2 regions of the Mesorhizobium kamtschaticum genome follow, and region 2 is predicted to be linked to the other one. Evidence: riboswitches for the same ligand, from Rfam matches in the RefSeq annotation. Region 2 holds a riboswitch; the other holds the start of a gene.
The links. Region 2 has a riboswitch for thiamine pyrophosphate ahead of thiB (thiamine ABC transporter substrate binding subunit). Riboswitches for the same ligand answer to the same signal wherever they lie in the genome.
Positions count from the first base shown of each region.

Region 1: another riboswitch for thiamine pyrophosphate. It lies ahead of AC0V7N_RS18685 (YkoF family thiamine/hydroxymethylpyrimidine-binding protein); the one in region 2 lies ahead of thiB (thiamine ABC transporter substrate binding subunit).

Region 1 covers NZ_CM149691.1:3,762,658-3,772,210, forward strand. Annotated here, with positions in the region: gene AC0V7N_RS18655 (flavin monoamine oxidase family protein) at 1-607, opposite strand, end outside; gene AC0V7N_RS18660 (hypothetical protein) at 678-1,385, opposite strand; gene AC0V7N_RS18665 (glycosyltransferase family 39 protein) at 1,564-3,132, shown strand; partial or broken gene AC0V7N_RS18670 (hypothetical protein) at 3,136-3,252, shown strand; gene msrA (peptide-methionine (S)-S-oxide reductase MsrA) at 3,307-3,825, shown strand; gene AC0V7N_RS18680 (formyltransferase family protein) at 4,150-5,187, shown strand; TPP riboswitch at 5,248-5,361, shown strand; gene AC0V7N_RS18685 (YkoF family thiamine/hydroxymethylpyrimidine-binding protein) at 5,352-5,960, shown strand; gene AC0V7N_RS18690 (ABC transporter permease) at 5,996-6,817, shown strand; gene AC0V7N_RS18695 (ABC transporter ATP-binding protein) at 6,814-7,581, shown strand; gene AC0V7N_RS18700 (ABC transporter substrate-binding protein) at 7,574-8,590, shown strand; gene AC0V7N_RS18705 (tetratricopeptide repeat protein) at 8,587-9,553, opposite strand, start outside.
Region 2 covers NZ_CM149691.1:1,678,745-1,688,297, forward strand. Annotated here, with positions in the region: gene AC0V7N_RS08215 (ABC-F family ATP-binding cassette domain-containing protein) at 1-1,353, opposite strand, end outside; gene AC0V7N_RS08220 (thiamine diphosphokinase) at 1,355-2,014, opposite strand; TPP riboswitch at 2,103-2,217, shown strand; gene thiB (thiamine ABC transporter substrate binding subunit) at 2,261-3,259, shown strand; gene thiP (thiamine/thiamine pyrophosphate ABC transporter permease) at 3,498-5,114, shown strand; gene thiQ (thiamine ABC transporter ATP-binding protein) at 5,107-5,883, shown strand; gene AC0V7N_RS08240 (M48 family metalloprotease) at 6,143-7,612, shown strand; gene AC0V7N_RS08245 (caspase family protein) at 7,704-9,553, opposite strand, start outside.

The DNA of each region.
Region 1 (9,553 bases), 2.1 Mb from region 2:
GGCTGGACATGCCGGAGGGGATGTCGAACAGTTGGTGGGTGCCCTTGAACAGGCTGTGTTCGGCCCAGTCGAGCACAGCCTCGGCATTGGCCCTCGCCGTCCAGAAACCGTAGCCCGAATGGTCCGACAGATAGGCGATCTCCTCGGCATCAAGCAGTTGCGAGAGCCGCGGCCCGAGATCCGCGGCAAGCCCTGCCACATCAGTGGATCTTTTGCGCGCCATGCGCAGCAGCCTGCCGGGACCGCCACGCTGCAGGCGGACCGTGACATCGTAGGCAAAGGGACGGCGCCAGCGTGCCTTGCGGACCTCGGCCAGCGACCGGGTCCGGCCACGCAGATGCGCCAGCCCGGCATCGTCACCTTGCTCGGGAACCGTGTCGATGTGCAGTTGCCGCAGCAGCCGGATGAGGAGATGATGGTCGTCGCGCACTGACTGCGCGCCGAGTTCGACCGTCAGGCCCGGCGCGGGGTGAAGCGTATGGATACGGCCTCCGAGCCGGCCGGACGCTTCGAACAGGTGAATGCGCCTGCCACCCACGATCGCGAGCCGCCAGGCGGCGTACAGGCCGGCAATGCCGCCGCCGACAATCGCAACGTCCGTTTCCACCTGGCCCCCGCCAAAAGCCCAGCCATCCGGCCGGACCGAACTTTGCGTCAATCACCCGGCTTGGCAAGACCTAAGCGAGGATGTTGACGGCGCGGGCCGCAACCAGCGCGATCGTCAGCAGCGAGATCATTGCTTCGGCCATCATCAAAAGCTTCGCGCGCTGGGAGAGCGGCAAGGTGTCGGTCGGCGAAAACGCCGTCGCGTTGGTGAAAGCGAGGAAGAAATAGTCGACAAATCCCGGCAGCCAGTCGCGGATTTCACGGTCGTTCAAGGTCATTTGCGGGAACAGGAAATCGGATTGGGCGCGTTTGACGAGGCCGCAGGTCGGCGGCCCGCCGCGGTCGGTGCTCCAGAACCACAAGGCAAAGACGATGACATTGGTGACCCAGATGTTGAGCGCGTCGATCAGCAGCGTCTCGCCGCTGGAGCCGGCATGGCCCGCCAGCAAGGCGCGCACGAGGAACACCAGCGATCCGCAATTCATGACGCTGACGACGCCGGTCATCACCAGCGCCGTCCTGCGGATCATGACGCGAAACCGGCCGACCAGATACCAGTGCTCTTCCTCGACCGCTCTCAGGGTGGCGGCTTGTGTCCAGGCGGTGGCGACGGACAGAGGCACGAGCAGTGCAGCCTCCAGCGCCGGCGCCAGCCAGCGCGGGCCGAACGAGAGATCGTTGATCACCAGGAGCTGCAGACAGATGATGACGAGGACGGCCGCACGCGCCAGCCAGAAGTCGAGCGCGCGGTGGTGGATGACGGCATGCTGGTGACGCATCGAATATCCGGGATGTTCAGACAGGATCAGATGTGCGGGCTGTTCTGCCGGGGGAGGGCAACGGACCGCCGAAACTCGCGCTCAATCTTGGCCCCGCAATGGCGGCGCAAATATACATTTTCGTAAGCTTTGATATCGGCACTATTCGGAAAACCGGTCGGTGTGATTTAAGCACCGCATGTCGGGAATTGATCACTCCATAGATGGCTGGCTGCCGGCCAGGTCGCCCGTCGCGGGCATAGACCGTTCATCAGTCTGGCCCGGTCTCATCCGTCATCCCTGGTATTTGCTGGCGCTTTTGTGCCTGGTGCAGATCGCCTGCTGGACGGTGGTGCCCGCGCTGGTCGATGCCGCACCGCCTCGCGATGTCGTCGAAGGCTTCATGTGGGGCCGCGAATGGGTGCTTTTGACCTACAAGCACCCGCAGCTTCCCGGCTGGCTGCTCCAAACCAGCCATCTTCTGACCGGATCGTTCCGCTGGCCGCAATATTTGCTCGCCCAGCTGACGATCTCGTCGACCTTCGTGCTGGTCTATCTGCTGGCCCGCGACATGCTTGGGCGAAACCGCGCGCTCGCCGCGGTGCTCTTGATGCCATCGATCTATTTCTTCGGATGGCCGACCCCGCAATTCAATCACGACTATGCGCAGATGCCGTTCTGGGCGGCCATCTGCTGGCTGCTCTGGCGCGCCGGCCGCGGCGGCGGGCCGGGCTGGTGGCTAGCGCTCGGACTGGTGTCGGGCGTCGGGCTCTATGCCAAGTTCTCCACCGGCCTGTTGCTTGCCTTCGGTGCTCTCTGGCTGTTGTCCGATGCGCGTGCACGCAGCCGGCTGGCGACGCCTTGGCCATGGCTTGGCCTTGCCGTTTTTCTCGCCATTGCCACGCCGCTGGCCATCGCGCTCTACCGCATCGATTTCCTGCCGCTGACCTATTTCGCCGACCGTGACCAATGGGTGATGGAGCACCGCGCACGCCTTTATTATATCGGCGTCCAACTGGCTGGCCTTTCCGGCTTTCTTCTGGTGCTGGCGATATCCGGATTGCTGCGGCGCTCGCCCGCGCCGGATAAGCCTGTCGAACGCAGCACGCTCGTCTATCTCACGTGGATGGGGCTTGGACCAGCGGTCCTCATCATGGTGGCTTCACTGTTCACTGGTACCGGCGAGGCGTGGGGCGCGCCGATGTATAATCTTGTCGGTGTCCTGGTGCTCGCCCTTGTGGGTCATCGGCTTGGCGCCATCGAGATGCGAAGGCTGGCGATCTGCGCGCTGATCTGCATCGTCAGCATGTCCGGCGCCTACGCGGCCATGCGTTGGACGAGCTGCAATTTGTTGGGGCACATGGAACCCGTCTGCTGGCCGGCGCGGCCGATCTCAGATGAGGCCGAGGCGGTCTGGCATGCGGCGGCACCCGGCCGGCTCGACATCGTCGGTGGTGATGCAGATCTGGCTATGTTGGCGGGCCTCAATGCCTATGACAAGCCGTCGATCTTCACCGAACTCGATATGCGGTTCGCGCCCTGGATCACCAGCCAGCGATTGCGCGACCACGGCATGCTGATGGTTTGGCCCGGGCATGGCGTGCCGCCGCAATTGCGGGCATGGCTGGGCAACCTCCCGGTCAAGACCGTTCTTTTCAACTGGTCGCACAAGGCGCCGCCTGTGCCCATCAGTTTTGCCGCCATTCCGCCCGGCACACGGTATCTGCCGATTGCCGCCGACAGCCGGACCCGGCATCCGCGCGGCTGAAGCGGTCGATCCCCCGGCCGGGTCATGATATCGTTCGCAGATGGCCGCGTTCGTTCTACGCGACTGGACGAAGCAGACGACAATGCCCATTTATTGGAAAATCCAATTTTGTCTGCGTAATTCCGGACGGGAAACCGCTACCTGAGCTGGAATTGCCTTTTGAGGAGACGTGACATGGCGACTTCGATCGAACGCGCAGTGCTGGCCGGTGGCTGTTTCTGGGGTATGCAGGATTTGATACGGCGCTATCCCGGCGTCATCTCCACCCGTGTCGGCTATAGCGGTGGGGATGTACCCAACGCCACGTACCGCAACCACGGCACCCATGCCGAAGCCATCGAGATCAATTTCGATCCGGCGGTGATCAGCTATCGCACGTTGCTGGAGCGCTTTTTCCAGATACATGATCCGACGACGCGCAACCGCCAGGGCAACGATGTCGGGATGAGCTACCGTTCGGCGATCTACTATACCAGCGACGAGCAAAAGCGCGTTGCTGAAGACACTATCGCTGATGTCGATGCCTCCGGCCTGTGGCCCGGCAAGGTCGTCACCGAAGTCGCGCCAGTTGGTGCCTTCTGGGAGGCCGAGCCCGAGCACCAGGATTATCTGGAGAAATATCCCAACGGCTACACCTGCCATTTCGTCAGGCCGGGCTGGAAACTGCCGGTGCGCGAGAAGGCCGTTTCGTAAGGTTTGCGGATCATTTTCGAGAAGTAAGGCGGCAGAATTCCTGTGGCCGCGTGAATGCCAACTGTCAGCCGCCGCCTGGCGATTGACAGTTGGTGGCGTTGCTGGCCAACTGCACCTGCTGATTTGCTTCAGGAGATACGCATGAAGAAAATCTATGAGAAGCCACTTCTGGTGAAGGGCGGACGGCTTTCCGATGTCACCGCCACGGTGCCGTCCTCACTTGTCAAGGCTCCCTGACCGACAGACTTACTTTGCAAACCCGGTCAGGCCCGCCGATGAGGCTGGCTTGCCGTCTGAACGCCCCGCGATGGGGATTGGCTTGATGTGCGCCTTGAACGGCCGGTGCTTTTGAGCCCGCAGACCGGGTCAGGCCGGCTTTCGGCCGTGTTTGTGCTCGACATCACCCGTTACACCGGACCGCTGCTGGCAGGATGGCTTGAAGCAGGTCACCTGATCCACGCGATTGTCGTGCCGGCGTTCCGTCAACGCCAGAAACATTTCAGCATCGGCAATTTTCGCCGAAGGCTGAGACGCAAACTGCTGCTCAAACGCTATATCGGCAACACGCCGGCAAGGGTGATCGAATTTGGCCGGCCCTATGATTGGGGCACACTCGCCAGCCAGTTGTCGGAGGCCAAAGCCGATGTGTTGATCTGTTTTGCGTTTCCAGCCCTGATACCACAGGACTTGCTCGGCGCCTTTCCCAAGGGCGGCCTCAATCTTCACCCGGCGCTGTTGCCCAACTATCGGGGGCCGCACCCTCTCCATCGCCTGGCCGTGGACGGCCAGCACGCCGTTCATGGCGGCGTGACGCTGCACAAGATGTCCGCGGATTTCGATGATGGCGACATTCTCGGGCAGGTGTCGTTTTCCGAAGCGGACTGGGTGTCGCTGCGCGTCCTGACCGACAGCGTGGCGAGCGCGATGCGCATGCTGGTGAGCGAGGTGGCGCCCGCCTACTGCAAAGGCAGCGTTTCGGGAATGCGGCAGCCGGCCGGTGATTTCGTCTGGGCGCGGCTCGAGGCGGCCCACACGATGATTTCGCCTGAGATGTCGATCGGGCATGTTGTCCTGATGTGGCATGTGCTGGGCACTGTTCCAGGCATCTATCTGAATGTCTCCGGGCACAAGGTCAGGCTGGGGTTCCAGATCAGACGGCTGGGCCCGCCGAGCGGACACGTGCCAGTCAGACGATGGGGGAGCGTCGAGTTCGATCTTGCCGATGGCAGGGTCCGTTATCTCACCTATGGCCGCCTGCTCAAACGGTTCGTCAAAGTGCATGCCATCTTCGCGCGTTCTCAAGCCGGAAGAGTGCGCCCCGAAATCCGGCTTTTCGGCGAGGTGGAAGACGGGCAGGCGTGAGAGTTGGCCCGGTGCGCTGAAAAAACGGCTTCCCCTTCCGTTCGAATGGTGCTTTAACGCGGCCATCCACAGGGGTGCTCCGTACGGTCGGGGCTGAGACGGGGGCGGCAAGCCCACAGACCCTAGAAGCTGATCTGGGTAATACCAGCGGAGCGAGGCGGGCGATGTTTTCAGGCGCACAGATTTCCCTATACCCCATGGCCGACGATTTCGTCGGCGTCATCCTTGGCGCGCTCGGCGCGCTCGATCCCTACCGGGACAGGCTCAGGATCGAGACCGACGACATCTCGACCTTGCTGGTCGGGCCACCCGAAGTGTTGTTCCCGGCTTTGCGCGACCTGTTCGTGGCGGCGGCGCTGAGCGGCAAGCATTGCGTGCTGTCGGCGGCCATTTCGCGCGGCTGCCCGGGCGAGCCGGACGATCCGATCTGCCGCTCCGACGCGTTTGGCGGACCTGTCGGGCCGCTCGGCCCACGCAAGGACGCCGCCATCGCCGCCGTGCGCAACGCCGCTGCCACCGGCCAGCCGGCGGCGGCGCAATTCTCGCTCTATGTGATGGGCACCGGCGACCACATGGACGAGATCTACGGCTGCATCGATTTCCTGAAACAGTCCGGCGTCTACGATCGCTCCAAGAACTTCTGCACCAAACTGCGCGGCGATACGGGCGCGATCTTTTCGGCGCTGAACGAAGCCTTCTGCCGCTTCGGCCCGGGCGCCGGCCACGTAACCCTCGACGTCACGGTTTCGGCCAACAGCCCGTCGGCTGTCTAAGCCGGCCGCGCTTCCGCGCGACCTCGTCAAAGGTTATGCCCGTGGTCCCATCATCAGTCGCGCCGCGCCCGCTCGCGAGTTCCCTTGCCAAGGCAGTACCAGCCGTCATCTCGGTTGGGTTGCTCCTTGTGGCATGGGAGCTCTACGCCACCTATTCCGGCATCAAGCCGACAATTCTGCCGGCACCCTCACGCGTTTTCGAACAGGCGATGCTCAATCGTGACGCGCTGATCGACAACGCCATTCCCACCATCCGCGCCACGCTGATCGGCTTTGCCTGCTCGCTTGGTGCCGCCTTCGCGCTGTCGATGCTGGTCGACTTCTTCCAGCCGCTGCGGCGCGCGCTGTTTCCCGTTTTCATCGTCAGCCAGACCTTACCGCTGGTGGCGATCGCGCCGCTGGTGGTGCTGTGGTTCGGCTTCGGACTGACGCCCAAGATCATGCTGGTGGCGCTGGTCACCTTCTTCCCGATGCTTGTGGCTCTGGTGCAGGGCTACGAGGCGACCGAGGCCGAGATCGGTCAGATGCTGCGTGCCATGGGGGCAGGGCGCTGGCGCGTCTTCGTGCTGGCACGGCTGCCTTCGGCGCTGCCGTATTTCTTTGCGGGCTTGAGGATCTCCATCACCTATGCCGTGGTCGGCGCCATCTTCGCCGAGTATGCCGGCGCGGCCAAAGGGTTGGGCATCTACATGCTCAACGCCAAGAACAATTTCCGCCCCGATCTGGTGCTGGCCGCCGTCGGTGTCAGTGCCGCACTCACCCTCGTCCTATTCGGGCTGACGGTGCTCTTGCAGCGCCTCGCCATGCCTTGGGAGCGGGCCGACCGGCAGCAGGCAGGGAAGGGGCCGTGGCGATGAGCCGGCTCGAATTGCGGCATGTGCGCAAGGCGTTTGGCGGGCTCGATGTGCTCGCCGACATTTCGCTCAGCGTCGATGCCGGTGAATTCGTCTCGATCCTTGGGCCTTCGGGCGCCGGCAAGTCAACGCTGTTCCAGCTCTTGACGGGGGCGGAACATGGCGAGGGCGAGCTGTTCTTCGACGGCACGCCACTCGACGATCATGGCAGGCATTTTGCATTCATGCCGCAGCGCGACGCACTGATGCCGTGGCGGCGCATCCTCGACAACACAACGCTCGGGCTCGAAGTGCAAGGCGTCAGGCGCAAGGCGGCACGGGCGCGCGTCGCGCCGCTGTTTGCCGAGTTCGGGCTTGCCGGCTTCGAGCGGCATTTTCCGGCACAGCTTTCGGGCGGTATGCGCCAGCGCGCGGCGCTTTTGCGCACGGTGGTGCAGGAGCGCGACATGCTTTTGCTCGACGAGCCGTTCGGCGCGCTCGACGCACTGACCCGCGCGGCCATGCAGCGCTGGCTCGAACAGATGTGGCGGTATCATCGCTGGACGGCGCTGCTGATCACGCATGATGTGCGCGAGGCCGTGTTCCTGTCCGACCGCATCTATGTGCTGTCGGCGCGCCCGGCCCGTGTGGTGCGGGAAATCAGGGTGCCGTTGCCGCGCCCGCGCGATCCGAGCGGCGCCGCCGCGCGCCAGGCCAGCGCACTCGAGGCCGAGATCCTCGACATTTTGCTCGACCCTCAAACATCCAAAGGACATGACCATGACTGACTTGACGCGCCGGCAGGCCTTGCTGCTCACCCTTGCCAGCGGTCTTCCGCTGATCGCCGGACCGAACCGCTCCTTCGCGGCAACGCAAAAAGTCACCGTCGCGCTGGACTGGACCGTCAACACCAACCACGTCGGGCTGTTCGTCGCCCGCGACAAGGGTTTTTATCGCGAGGCCGGCCTCGATGTCGACATTCTGCCCTACAGCGATACCGGCGCCGGCACGCTGGTCGCCAACCGCGTCGCCGATTTCGGCATCAACGGCACCATCAGCCTGTTCACCCAGAAGACCACCGGTGCCGACTTGAAGGCCGTCTATGCGGTGGTGCAGTCCGAAACCGGACGAGTGGTCTTCAATGCGGCGCGCAACGAGATCAAGAGCGCGAGGGACCTTGACGGCCTGACCTATGGCGGCTTCGGCAGCGCCTGGGAAAACGCGCTGATCTCGACCATCATCCGCCACGACGGCGGCAAGGGCAGTTTCGAAACGGTGACGCTCGGCACCTCGGCCTATGAAGCGCTAGCCAATGGCTCGGTCGACTTCACGCTCGAGGTCTCGACCTGGGAGGGCGTGGAGGCCGAACTCAAAGGCATCAAGCAGCGCAGCTTCGTCTATGCCGATTATGGCGTACCCGACGAGCACACGACGCTGATCTCGTCGAGCGAAGCCTATCTCCAGGCAAACCCGGCATTGGCGGCGGCCTTTATCCAGGCAACGCGGCGCGGCTATCAGTTCACCGTCGATCATCCCGGGGAAGCCGCCACGCTGCTGATCGCCGCCAACAAGGATGCCCTGACCAATCCGGCATTGATCGAGGCGTCGCTGAAGGCGCTGATCGACGGCCACTATCTGCGCGGTGAAAACGGCGCCATCGGCACGATGGATCCAACCAAGATGGACGCGATCGGCGACTATCTCTTCACGGCTGGCATTCTGCGCGATGCCGATGGCAAGGTCTTGGCGCAGCGCCCTGATTTCGCGGAGTATTTCAGCAATTCAACTCTGGGCTAGGGGGCGGCAGTTGAGCTGGCTGCGGTCGCCGCATCGCGCTCCCTGCGGGCATTGGCAAAGTTTGGATCGAGGCGCAGGGCTTCATCTAGATCGGCGATGGCGCGGTCGTATTTCCCCTTCTTGTTCCAGCAGAAACCACGATTATACCAGCCTTCCGCGTTGGCCGGCCGAAGGCCTATTGCCTTTGTGGAATCGGCAATAATGCGATCGCAATCGTGTTTGGCGGCCCAGCCGCGGCTGCGCAATATATAGGCGTCCGCATTGTTGGGTTGTATCGAAATGATCGTGCTCAGATCCGCGATGGCGCGGTCGATGTCGCCCCTCTGCCGCCAGAGCAAGGCACGATAGAAATAGCTGTCGATGAAATTCGGGTCGAGTTCTATTGCCTTATCGTGGTCCGCCATCGCCCGGTCGGGTTCGCCCTTCAGCGAGAAGGTGAAGCCGCGTAAACTGTCGGCGCGGGCGTTGGACGGGTCGACGGCAACCGCGATGTTGTATTGTTCGATGGCACGGTCGAACTGATTTTGAGAGCGCCAGATCGTGCCCGACTCGATGGCCTCTTCAGCAACCTTGTTTCGAACCCGACCGGCCGGTGCGGGGGCGGGCGCTTTCGCTTTCGCTGCTACCGCTAGTTTGCGGCCTTTGCGGGCGATGGCCAGCTTTGGATCAAGTTCGAGCGCCTGATCGTAGTCGGCAATGGCTCGATCGTAGTCGCGCTTGGCGAACCAGGTGCTGCCACGCCCGAAATAAACGGGCGCATAGCTGCCATCAAGTTCGATCGCGCGATCGTAGTCGTCGATGGCGCGATCGAATTGATCCTTCTTGCCCCAGGCAACGGCGCGGCCGAAATAGGCGTCGAAATAGGTCGGATAAAGCTCGATCACCTTGCCGTAGTCGTCGATGGCACCATCATAATCACCCTTCTCGACGCGTGACATCCCTCGGCCGACATAGGCTGCGGCC
Region 2 (9,553 bases):
GGCAAAACCGGCGACCAGTTCCTGCAAAAGTTCCAGCGTCTCCATGTCGAGATCGTTGGTCGGCTCATCGAGCACCAGAAGGTTCGCCGGCCGCGCCAGCACGCGCGCCAGGATCAGCCGCGCCCGCTCGCCGCCGGACAGCTCGCGCACCGGTGTGCGCGCCTGTTCCGGCTTGAACAGGAAATCCTTCATGTAGGAGACGACATGGCGTTGCTCGCCGTTGATGACGAGGTTCTCACCGCGCCCGTCGGTCAGATATTGCGCCAGTGTCTCTTGCGGGTCGACGGCCTCGCGCTTCTGGTCGAGCGTGGCGATCTCCAGATTGGTGCCGAGCCGCACCGAGCCGGCATCCGGCCTCATCTCGCCGGTCAGCATCTTCAACAGCGTCGTCTTGCCGACGCCGTTCGGGCCGACGAGACCGACGCGATCGCCGCGCTGGATGCGGGTCGAGAAACCCTTGACCACGGTGAGATCGCCAAAGCTCTTCTCGATGTTTTTCGCCTCGATCACCAGCTTGCCGGATTCGGCGGCGTCGCTCGCCACCATGGTAGCGTTGCCTTCGGCGCCGCGATGACCGCGAAAATTCTTGCGCATGGTCTGCAATTCGCCGAGCCGGCGCATGTTGCGCTTGCGTCGTGCGGTCACGCCGTAACGCAGCCAGTGCTCCTCACGCACGATCTGGCGCCCGAGCTTGTGCTGCTCGCGCTCTTCTTCTTCCAGCACGAGGTCGCGCCATTCCTCGAAATGGCCAAAGCCCTTGTCCAGCCTGCGGGTCTGGCCGCGATCGAGCCAGACGGTGGCGCGCGACACGCGCTCGAGAAAGCGGCGGTCGTGCGAGATGACGATGAGCGCCGAGGAGGTGCGGACGAGCTCCTCTTCCAGCCATTCGATGACCGACAGGTCAAGATGGTTAGTCGGCTCATCAAGAAGCAGAATGTCCGGCTCCGGCGCCATGACTCGGGCCAGGGCGGCCCGCCTGGCCTCGCCGCCGGATAGATCGTTCGGCCGCTCCTCGCCCGAGAGGCCGAGATGCTCCATCAGATAGCTGGCGCGGTAGGGATCGTCGGCGGGCCCCAGCCCTGCCTCGACATAGGCGCGCACAGTGGCAAAACCCTCCATGTCGGGCATCTGAGGCAGATAGCGGACGGTCGCCGAGGGCTGGCGGAAGACCTCGCCGTCCTGCGGTTCGATCAGGCCGGCGGCGATCTTGAGCAACGTCGACTTGCCCGACCCGTTGCGGCCGACCAGCGCGATCTTGTCACCGGCCGAAGCCGTCAGGGCTGCGCCGTCGAGCAGCGGCGTGCCGCCGAAGGTCAGTTTTATCCCGTCGAGATTGAGAAGGGGCGGGGCCATGTCAGCTTTCGGGCAAGGGATAGGGATGAGCGAGCAGCAGTGCGCGGCCGTGGCCGAGCGCGATGTCGAGGCGGCCCCCGGTCTTGTCGAACTTGACCTCGTTGGAGATGGTCAGCGACGAGCCGAAGGCGACCTCGACCTGGTTCAGCGGCCATTTGGCGCCGGTGACGGTCAGGCCGACGAGATCGGAAAAGCCGAGGATCGAAAACAGCGTGCCGTCGGCATAGTCGAAGCCGGCCTTTCCCAACAGCAAGGGGACACCTTCCTGGGCGCCGCTGGTCAGCAGCACGTCCGTTCCGGCCTCGGCCAGCCGCAGGGCGAGCGCCAGATGCAGGAAGGCGTGGTCGGCGCGCTTGCCGCCGAAAGCGCCCGCCAGCACAAGGCGGGTCGCGCCGCGCTCGAGTGCCGCCGCGATCGCCAGTTCGCCGTCGGTCTTGTCCTTCTCCGCCGGGAAGGTCTGGCGGGGCACAGCGGCGAGGTCGGCGGGCAAATCGGCCGGAACCGAATCGAAATCGCCCACCCACAGTTCAGGGACAAGGCCGAGCAGCCGGGCATGGCCGATGCCGGCGTCGGCGGCGATGACGCGCGAGCCTTCGACCTGGCGGTCGAGCCGGGGCGTGCGGATGAGATCGCCGCCAAGCAGGATGGTGAATGTGCTCATATCTGGTGGCCTGTACCAGCCCGGCAGCGGAAACGGAAGGCCGGCAAACTGCCACTTGCGCGGTTCCTCGGCCGGGCCTATGTGTCGAAACGCTCTAACGGGGTGCCGGCTGCGATCTTCGCGGACCGGCTGAGAGGCAATCTCGCCAACCCGCTGAACCTGATCCGGTTTGTACCGGCGGAGGGATTAGACGTTTCGGACAGTCCGACGCCTCAATTCCTTTCAATTCGAACGAAGGAGGCGCCGATGCGCACGCTTTTATACGCACTTGTCTCAGCACTGGTCGTGGCGCTGTCCGGGCCGGCCTTGGCCAAGGACAAGCTCACCGTCTACACCTATGAGAGCTTCACCGCCGACTGGGGGCCAGGCCCGGTGGTGAAGAAGGAATTCGAGGCCGAATGCGGCTGCGACGTCGAGTTCGTCTCGGTCGCCGATGGTGTCGCCTTGCTCAACCGCGTCAAGCTCGAAGGCGCGTCGACCAAGGCCGATATCGTGCTCGGCCTTGACACCAATCTTACCGCCGATGCCAAGGCTAGCGGGTTGTTTGCCCCGCATGGCGCGGTCTCCGATGTCAACGTGCCGGGCGGCTGGAGCGACGACACTTTTGTTCCCTTCGACTACGGCTATTTCGCCGTCGTCTATGACACGCAGAAGCTGAAGACGCCGCCCAAGAGCCTGAAGGATCTGGTCGAAGGCAGTGCCGACGACAAGATCGTCATCCAGGATCCGCGCACCTCGACGCCCGGCCTCGGCCTGCTGTTGTGGGTGAAGTCGGTCTATGGCGACAAGGCGCCGGAGGCCTGGGCCAAGCTCAAGACAAAGGTGCTCACCGTGACGCCGGGCTGGAGCGAGGCCTACGGCCTGTTCACCAAGGGTGAGGCGCCGATGGTGCTGTCCTACACCACGTCGCCGGCCTATCACATGGTCGCCGAGAATACCGAGCGCTACCAGGCGGCGTCCTTCGAAGAAGGCGAGTATCTGCAGATCGAGGTCGCCGGCATCACCACAACCGGAGCGAAAAACCCGCTGGCGGCAAAGTTCATCGCCTTCATGACCGGCCCGAAATTCCAGGACGCCATCCCGGAGACCAATTGGATGTTCCCGGCAGGCAAGACCGACAAGCCGCTCAACCCGGCCTTCGACAAACTGGTCAAGCCGACCAAGACCTTGCTGTTCAGCCCGGAGGAGGTTGCCGCCAATCGCAAGGCCTGGGTGGATGAATGGCTGGCGGTGATGAGCAAGTAGGTTGAGGCAAACCGATCGAAGATGATTGCTCTACGGCGCCCCCCTCTGTCCTGCCGGACATCTCCCCCACAAGGGGGGAGATCGAATGTCGTCGGTGATTTCGCCAATCGCCAACACTGCAGGTATGAGCGAGGCGCTGGAGCAGCCAATCTCCCCCCAAGTGGGGGAGATGTCCGGCAGGACAGAGGGGGGCGCGAAGGAACGCGACGCTCGCTAAAGGCCTTCTGGGTGGTCCAGCGTGCAACGCGCTGATCCCCGCGTCACCCCAGGCATTGTGGCGCTTACCGCGATCACATTGCTGATCGGCGGCGCGTTTGCCGGGCTGCTTGTCGAAGGCGCTCATGACCTCTCGGGCGCCTGGGCAGCCTTCGATCCCTATCTCCTGCGGGTCGTGCGCTTCACGCTCTGGCAGGCAATCCTTTCGACGCTGCTTTCGGTCGGTCCGGCACTGTTCGTTGCGCGTGCCCTGTCGCGGCATCCGCGCTTTTTTGGCCGCGCCTTCATCCTGCGGCTCTTCGCGGTGCCGCTGGCGCTGCCGGCGATCGTCGCGGCGCTTGGTATCCTGGCGCTCTACGGCCGCGCCGGCTATTTAGCCGGCCTGTTCAGCGCGGTTGGCGGTCAGGGCTGGCCAGGCATTTACGGCCTGTCCGGCATTCTCGTCGCCCACATCTTCTTCAACCTGCCGCTCAGCGTCCGGTTGTTCCTCGAGGCGCTGCAGACCATTCCCGCCGACCAATGGCGGCTGGCGAGCCAGCTCGGCATGGGGGCGCGGCCGGCGTTCCGGCTGATTGAGTGGCCGACGCTGCGCGCCGCTCTGCCAGGTGTCGCCGGGCTGGTTTTCATGCTCTGCATCACCTCCTTCACCATCGTTTTGACGCTTGGCGGCGGACCGGCCGCAACGACGCTGGAGGTCGGCATCTATCAGGCACTGCGCTTCGACCTCGATCCCGCGCGCGCGGTGATGCTGACATTGCTGCAGATCGCCTTGACCTTTCTGGTGGTGCTGGCGCTGACGCGGCTCGGCGTCAATGCCGTTGGCGACACCAATCTGCCGGTGGCGCCGCGCCGCTATCTCTCGGTCGTTGGGACCGAAACCGTGTTCAACGCCGCGCTCATCGTGCTGGCGCTGCTGTTCGTTGTCGGACCGATGGCGGCCACGGTGATCGCCGGGTTAGGGGCCGATCTCGGCCGGCTCGCCGGCGAGGCGGCCGTGCGACAGGCGACACTGACCAGTGCGGTGCTGGCCTTCCTGTCGGCGCTGCTTTCGGTGATGCTGTCGCTGGCGCTGACCATGGCCCGCCGGGCGCTGGCGTTGGGCCGCCGCGCTGGCCCAAGGACACTGCTCGAACATGCCACCGATACCGGCGCAGGCTTTGTCCTGGTCGTACCGCCCATCGTCATCGGCGCCGGCTGGTTCCTCCTGCTGCGCCACGTCGGCGACGTCTTTGCCATCGCCCCGGTCATGGTCGTCACCGTCAATGCGGTCATGGCGATGCCGTTCGCGCTGCGCGCCGTCCGCCCCGCCTATGACGCGGCGAGCGAACGTCATGAACGGCTCTGCGCGCAACTGGGTATCTCCGGCTGGGCCAGGCTGCGGCTGGTCGACTGGCCATCTCTGCGCCGTCCGCTCGCCACCGCCTTCGCCTTCGCCATGGCGCTTTCGCTTGGCGATCTCGGCGTCATCGCGCTGTTCGGTAGTGATTCCGTGCAGACCTTGCCCTACCTTCTGCTTTCGCGCATGGGCAGCTATCGCACCGAGGACGCCGCCGGCCTGGCGCTGCTGCTTGGGCTGGTCTGCCTCGCCTTGGTGCTGGCAGCGGACTGGCTCGGAAGAGAAAAGGTCCGCAATGTCTGACGGGGCGATGGCCAAGAAGGGTATTTCGGTGCGGCTGGACAAGGTCTCGTTCAGCTATGGCGAGGCATCGTTCGTCTTTGATGTCGACTTCGCCGCAGCGGAAATCACCGCCATCATGGGGCCGAGCGGGTCGGGCAAGTCGACATTGCTCAACCTGGTTGCCGGCTTCGAGACACCGGTGTCCGGCCGCGTGCTGATCGGCGGGGCCGATGTCGATGCCGAGCCGCCGGCCACGCGGCCGGTGTCGATGGTGTTCCAGGAAAACAACCTTTTCGCCCATCTTTCCGTCGAGCAGAATGTCGGCCTCGGCCGCTCGCCATCGCTGCGGCTGACCGAGATCGATCGAATCGCCATCGCCGAGGCGCTGGCGCGCACCGGTCTTGCCGGCAAGGAAAAACGCCTGCCGCGCGAACTGTCCGGCGGCGAGCGCCAGCGCGTTGCCCTGGCGCGCGTGCAAGTGCGTGATCGCCCGGTGCTTCTGCTCGACGAACCCTTTGCTTCGCTCGGACCCGCTTTGCGCGACGACATGCTCGATCTGGTTGCCGGCCTCCATGTCGAGCGCGGCATGACGGTGCTGTTCGTCACGCACCAGCCGGAGGATGCCCGCCGCATCGGCCAGAATGTGGTGTTTCTGGACAATGGCGCGGTCGCTGCCATCGGGACGGCGGACGATTTCTTTACCGGGGCTGGTCCGGAGGCGTTCCGGCGCTATGTTGGCACAAGCATCCAGACGGCTGGATCACGAGATATTGCCCGGAAGCGGACATAATTTACGCCCAAACCGGTTCGAGGCGATATGGCGCTTGCTTGCCATGACTGGAGTAGTGTGGCTAGGTCCGCTCAATACCGGTCCGGCACACGCCGTGATTTGCCTACAGCATCCGCCGTCCGCCCTGGGGACGTGCGACGGATGCTGTAGCAGTTTGAAGTAGCGCGTGACACTCTTCGAAGATCGCCCCCGATCGTCGTCGTCATGCGCCGGGACCCGAAAGGAAGCCGTTCTGGCGATCGGCGTTGACAGGCTCAAAATGAATCCGCTGGCGCGCTTTCTGGCGCTGGCCGGCTTTGCCGTGGCCCTGGCCAGCTGCCAGATGTTCACGCCTCCGGAAGTGCAGGAATCCGGTTTCCAGCCCTCTGACAAGCCGATTACGGTCGACAATGTCGGCGCCAACAACAAGCTCGCGGAGCTCGCCAAGGCGCAGCATCCGCGCATCCTGGCCACCTATGGCGGGGAGTATTCCGATCCCAAGCTCGAGCGCATGGTCGCCAAGGTCGTCGGCAACCTGACCGTGGTTTCGGCGAACCCGACCCAGACCTATCGCATCACCATTCTCAATTCGCCCAACGTCAACGCCTTCGCGCTGCCGGGCGGCTATCTCTACATCACGCGCGGCCTGCTGGCGCTGGCCAATGATTCGTCCGAACTCGCCGCCGTCATCGCGCATGAGATGGGCCACGTCACCGCCAATCACGGCCTGCAGCGCCAGCAGTTGGAGGCCGAGGAAGGCCTGGCGACCAAGGTGGTTTCGGATGTGCTGGGCGACAGCCCGACCGCCAAGGCGGCGCTGATCCGCGGCAAGCTCCGGCTGGCGCAGTTCTCGCGCAACCAAGAACTGGAGGCAGATGCCATCGGCATCAAGTCGATCGGCGAAGCCGGCTACGATCCTTATGCTGCAGGGCGCTTCCTGCAGTCGATGTCGGCCTATACCGATTTCCGTTCGATCAGCGGCGCCACCGACGCCAGCCTCGACTTCCTGGCGACGCACCCCAACACGCCGCAGCGCATTGATCTGGCGCAGCGCCATGCCCGCCAGTTCGGCGCGCCCGGCTTCGGCACGCGCGACCGCGATTCCTTCCTTGCCGGCATAGACGGCCTGCTCTACGGCGACACGCCTGAGGAAGGCTATGTGCGCGGCGAGACCTTCCTGCATCCTGGCCTCGGCGTGTCGTTCACGGTGCCGGACGGTTTCATCATCGACAATTCGGCGGCAGCGGTGACGGCGACCGGGCCGGGCGACATAGCGATCCGCTTCGACGGCGTTTCGATCGACAAGAACCGCGCCTTGACCGACTACATCAGGAGCGGCTGGGTGGCTGGGCTCGACGACAGCACGGTCAAGCAGGAAACCATCAACGGCAATGAGGCCGCAACCGCGCATGCCCGTGCCGAAGGCTGGCAGTTCGACATCGCGGTGATCCGCGCCGGCGGCCAGGTCTACCGGCTGCTGACCGCAGCACCCTCGGCGAGCACCTCGCTGGAGACGGTGGCGCGCTCGGTCAGCGGCTCGTTCCGTATCCTCAGTCCCGCCGAAAAAGCGGCTTTGAAGCCGCTGCATATCCGCGTGCTCACCGTGCAGCCGGGCCAGACCATGGGCACGCTGGCCGCGCAGATGGTTGGCGTCGACCGCAAGCTCGACCTGTTCCGTGTGCTCAATGCGCTGTCGCCGGGTGCCGCGGTTTCGGCCGGCGACAAGGTCAAGATCGTCACCGATAAGTAAGTCGGTGTCAGCGTTCAGGCTGCTGCGGAATAATCAGTTTCGACACGGCCCGTTCGGACGGTGCGGCCATGGCGTCGCAGTCCGCCATCAGTCACTGGGCGCTACTGCTGGTGGAGTGGTCAGGGTGGTCGCCGCCATTGCCGATCCAAAGCACTGGTCCGGTTTCGCCTGGCACCGTCGGGGCCCTTGGCTTAACGATCTTCGGCGGCGGCGCTTTTGGCACAGGTATACGGACCACCTTTATCTTCGTGATGACTCTCGTCACCACCTTTGGGGTGCACGCCGCGACCGTCAGCGTGCTTCGCCTGGGCGGAAGACCGAGAATGCCCATCGAATAAGCCTCTTGCCGTTCGAGGCCGGCCTTGAGGAAAGCCAAGGCACGGGCCGCATCGGCGGGCACGCCATTGCGGCCTTCCTTGAAGATCATCGCAAGATCATTCATGGCGTTGATATGCCCCATCGCTGCTGCCTTGAGCATGAGGTCAAGCCCTTTGCCGGTATCGCGCTGGACGCCGACGCCATTGAACAGGGTGCGGCCCCACGCGCTCATGGCGTAGGGGTCGCCCCTGTCGGACGCTTGCGAATAGAAACCATTCCCTTGCGTGGCATCCACGGGCATCCCTATTCCCGAGGAGGCGAGGTAGCCGAGCTCGTAGACGGCGCGGACGTGTCCCTTGTCGGACGCTTCCTGGATGGCCTTCCTGGCCTCGTCGATGTTGCCGGCGACCAGCAGCGCCCGCCCGAGTTCGTAACGGAAACGGGCGGCATCGGGATAGGCCTTCACCGCCGCCTCGCAAGCCTCGACCGCGCCGTCTGCGATCTCGTTCGGTAACCGGCCGGGAACGACGCCTTGCAGGTCGAGCGGCTCGCCGGCCGCCTGGTCGCAGGGGTCGACGCTCGGCGACAGCTTCATCGTCGCCCGTTTCGACGCGTTGCCGGCGCGGATCTGGAAGTCGATCTCAACGGGAGCCGCCGAGCCGATCTGCGGCTCGTAGCGCAATTGGTCGACTTCAGCGGCCATCAGGCTCGACTGCGGCGACAGAACACGATCCGGCAGGGACAGCGTTCCAGCTGCCGGATAGCCTGCGAGTTTGAGGCTGATCGAGACATCCTTGGCCGGAAAATCCAGCTTCAGCGCAACCGGACCGACGCCGACCGGGACGCTGATGTCGCGATTTTCGATAGCTTCGGCGGCAGTGGCGACCTGGATTCCGCGCTCCGCCACCTGCTGGTTTTGCTGGGCGTCGGGCGCCGGCAGCGCCGGTTGCCCCGCCGCGCGCATCAGCACGACATCGTCGATCAGCGAGGAATTCTCCCACGGAACCTGCCTGCCATTGGTCGCCTTGACCACATCCCGGCGCACGGCGGCCATGACGGCGCGGATTTCCTGGTTCGGCGCCAATGCGCGGCGGGCAAAGGCGGATGAGAAGGGGCTAAGATCGCCGGACCCGTCATAAGCGACAGCGCCAGGCCCGGTGGCAAAGGCAATCAGCGCATTCTGCGAGCCTGTTACCTGCGCGAGCCCGGTGCCGTCGGAGACGATCAATTGGTCGCGCAGCCAATAGTCCTTGCGCGGGAACGGATTGTTGCGGCAGGCATCGAGGATGATCACCTGGATCTTCGACTTCGGCCGCAATTGCTGCTGTACGTCGTCAAGCCTGATTGTCTGGACCTCCATGTCGGCCGCATCCTTCAACGACGCATCGACCGGGATCAGGAAATTCTGGCCCCCGATCTGAAAGCCGTGGCCGGAATAATAGACGACGGCGAGATCGGCGCCGTCGGCGGCGGCCAGATAGTTGCGGAACTTCTCTTCGAATTGGAGCTTGGTCACGTCCTTGGCGACGAACACGTCGAAGCCGGCCTGCCGGAACGTGTTCGAAACGTCCTCAGCATCCTTGTCCGGATTCTTGAGCGCCGGGATTTCCCGGTACTGCGAAT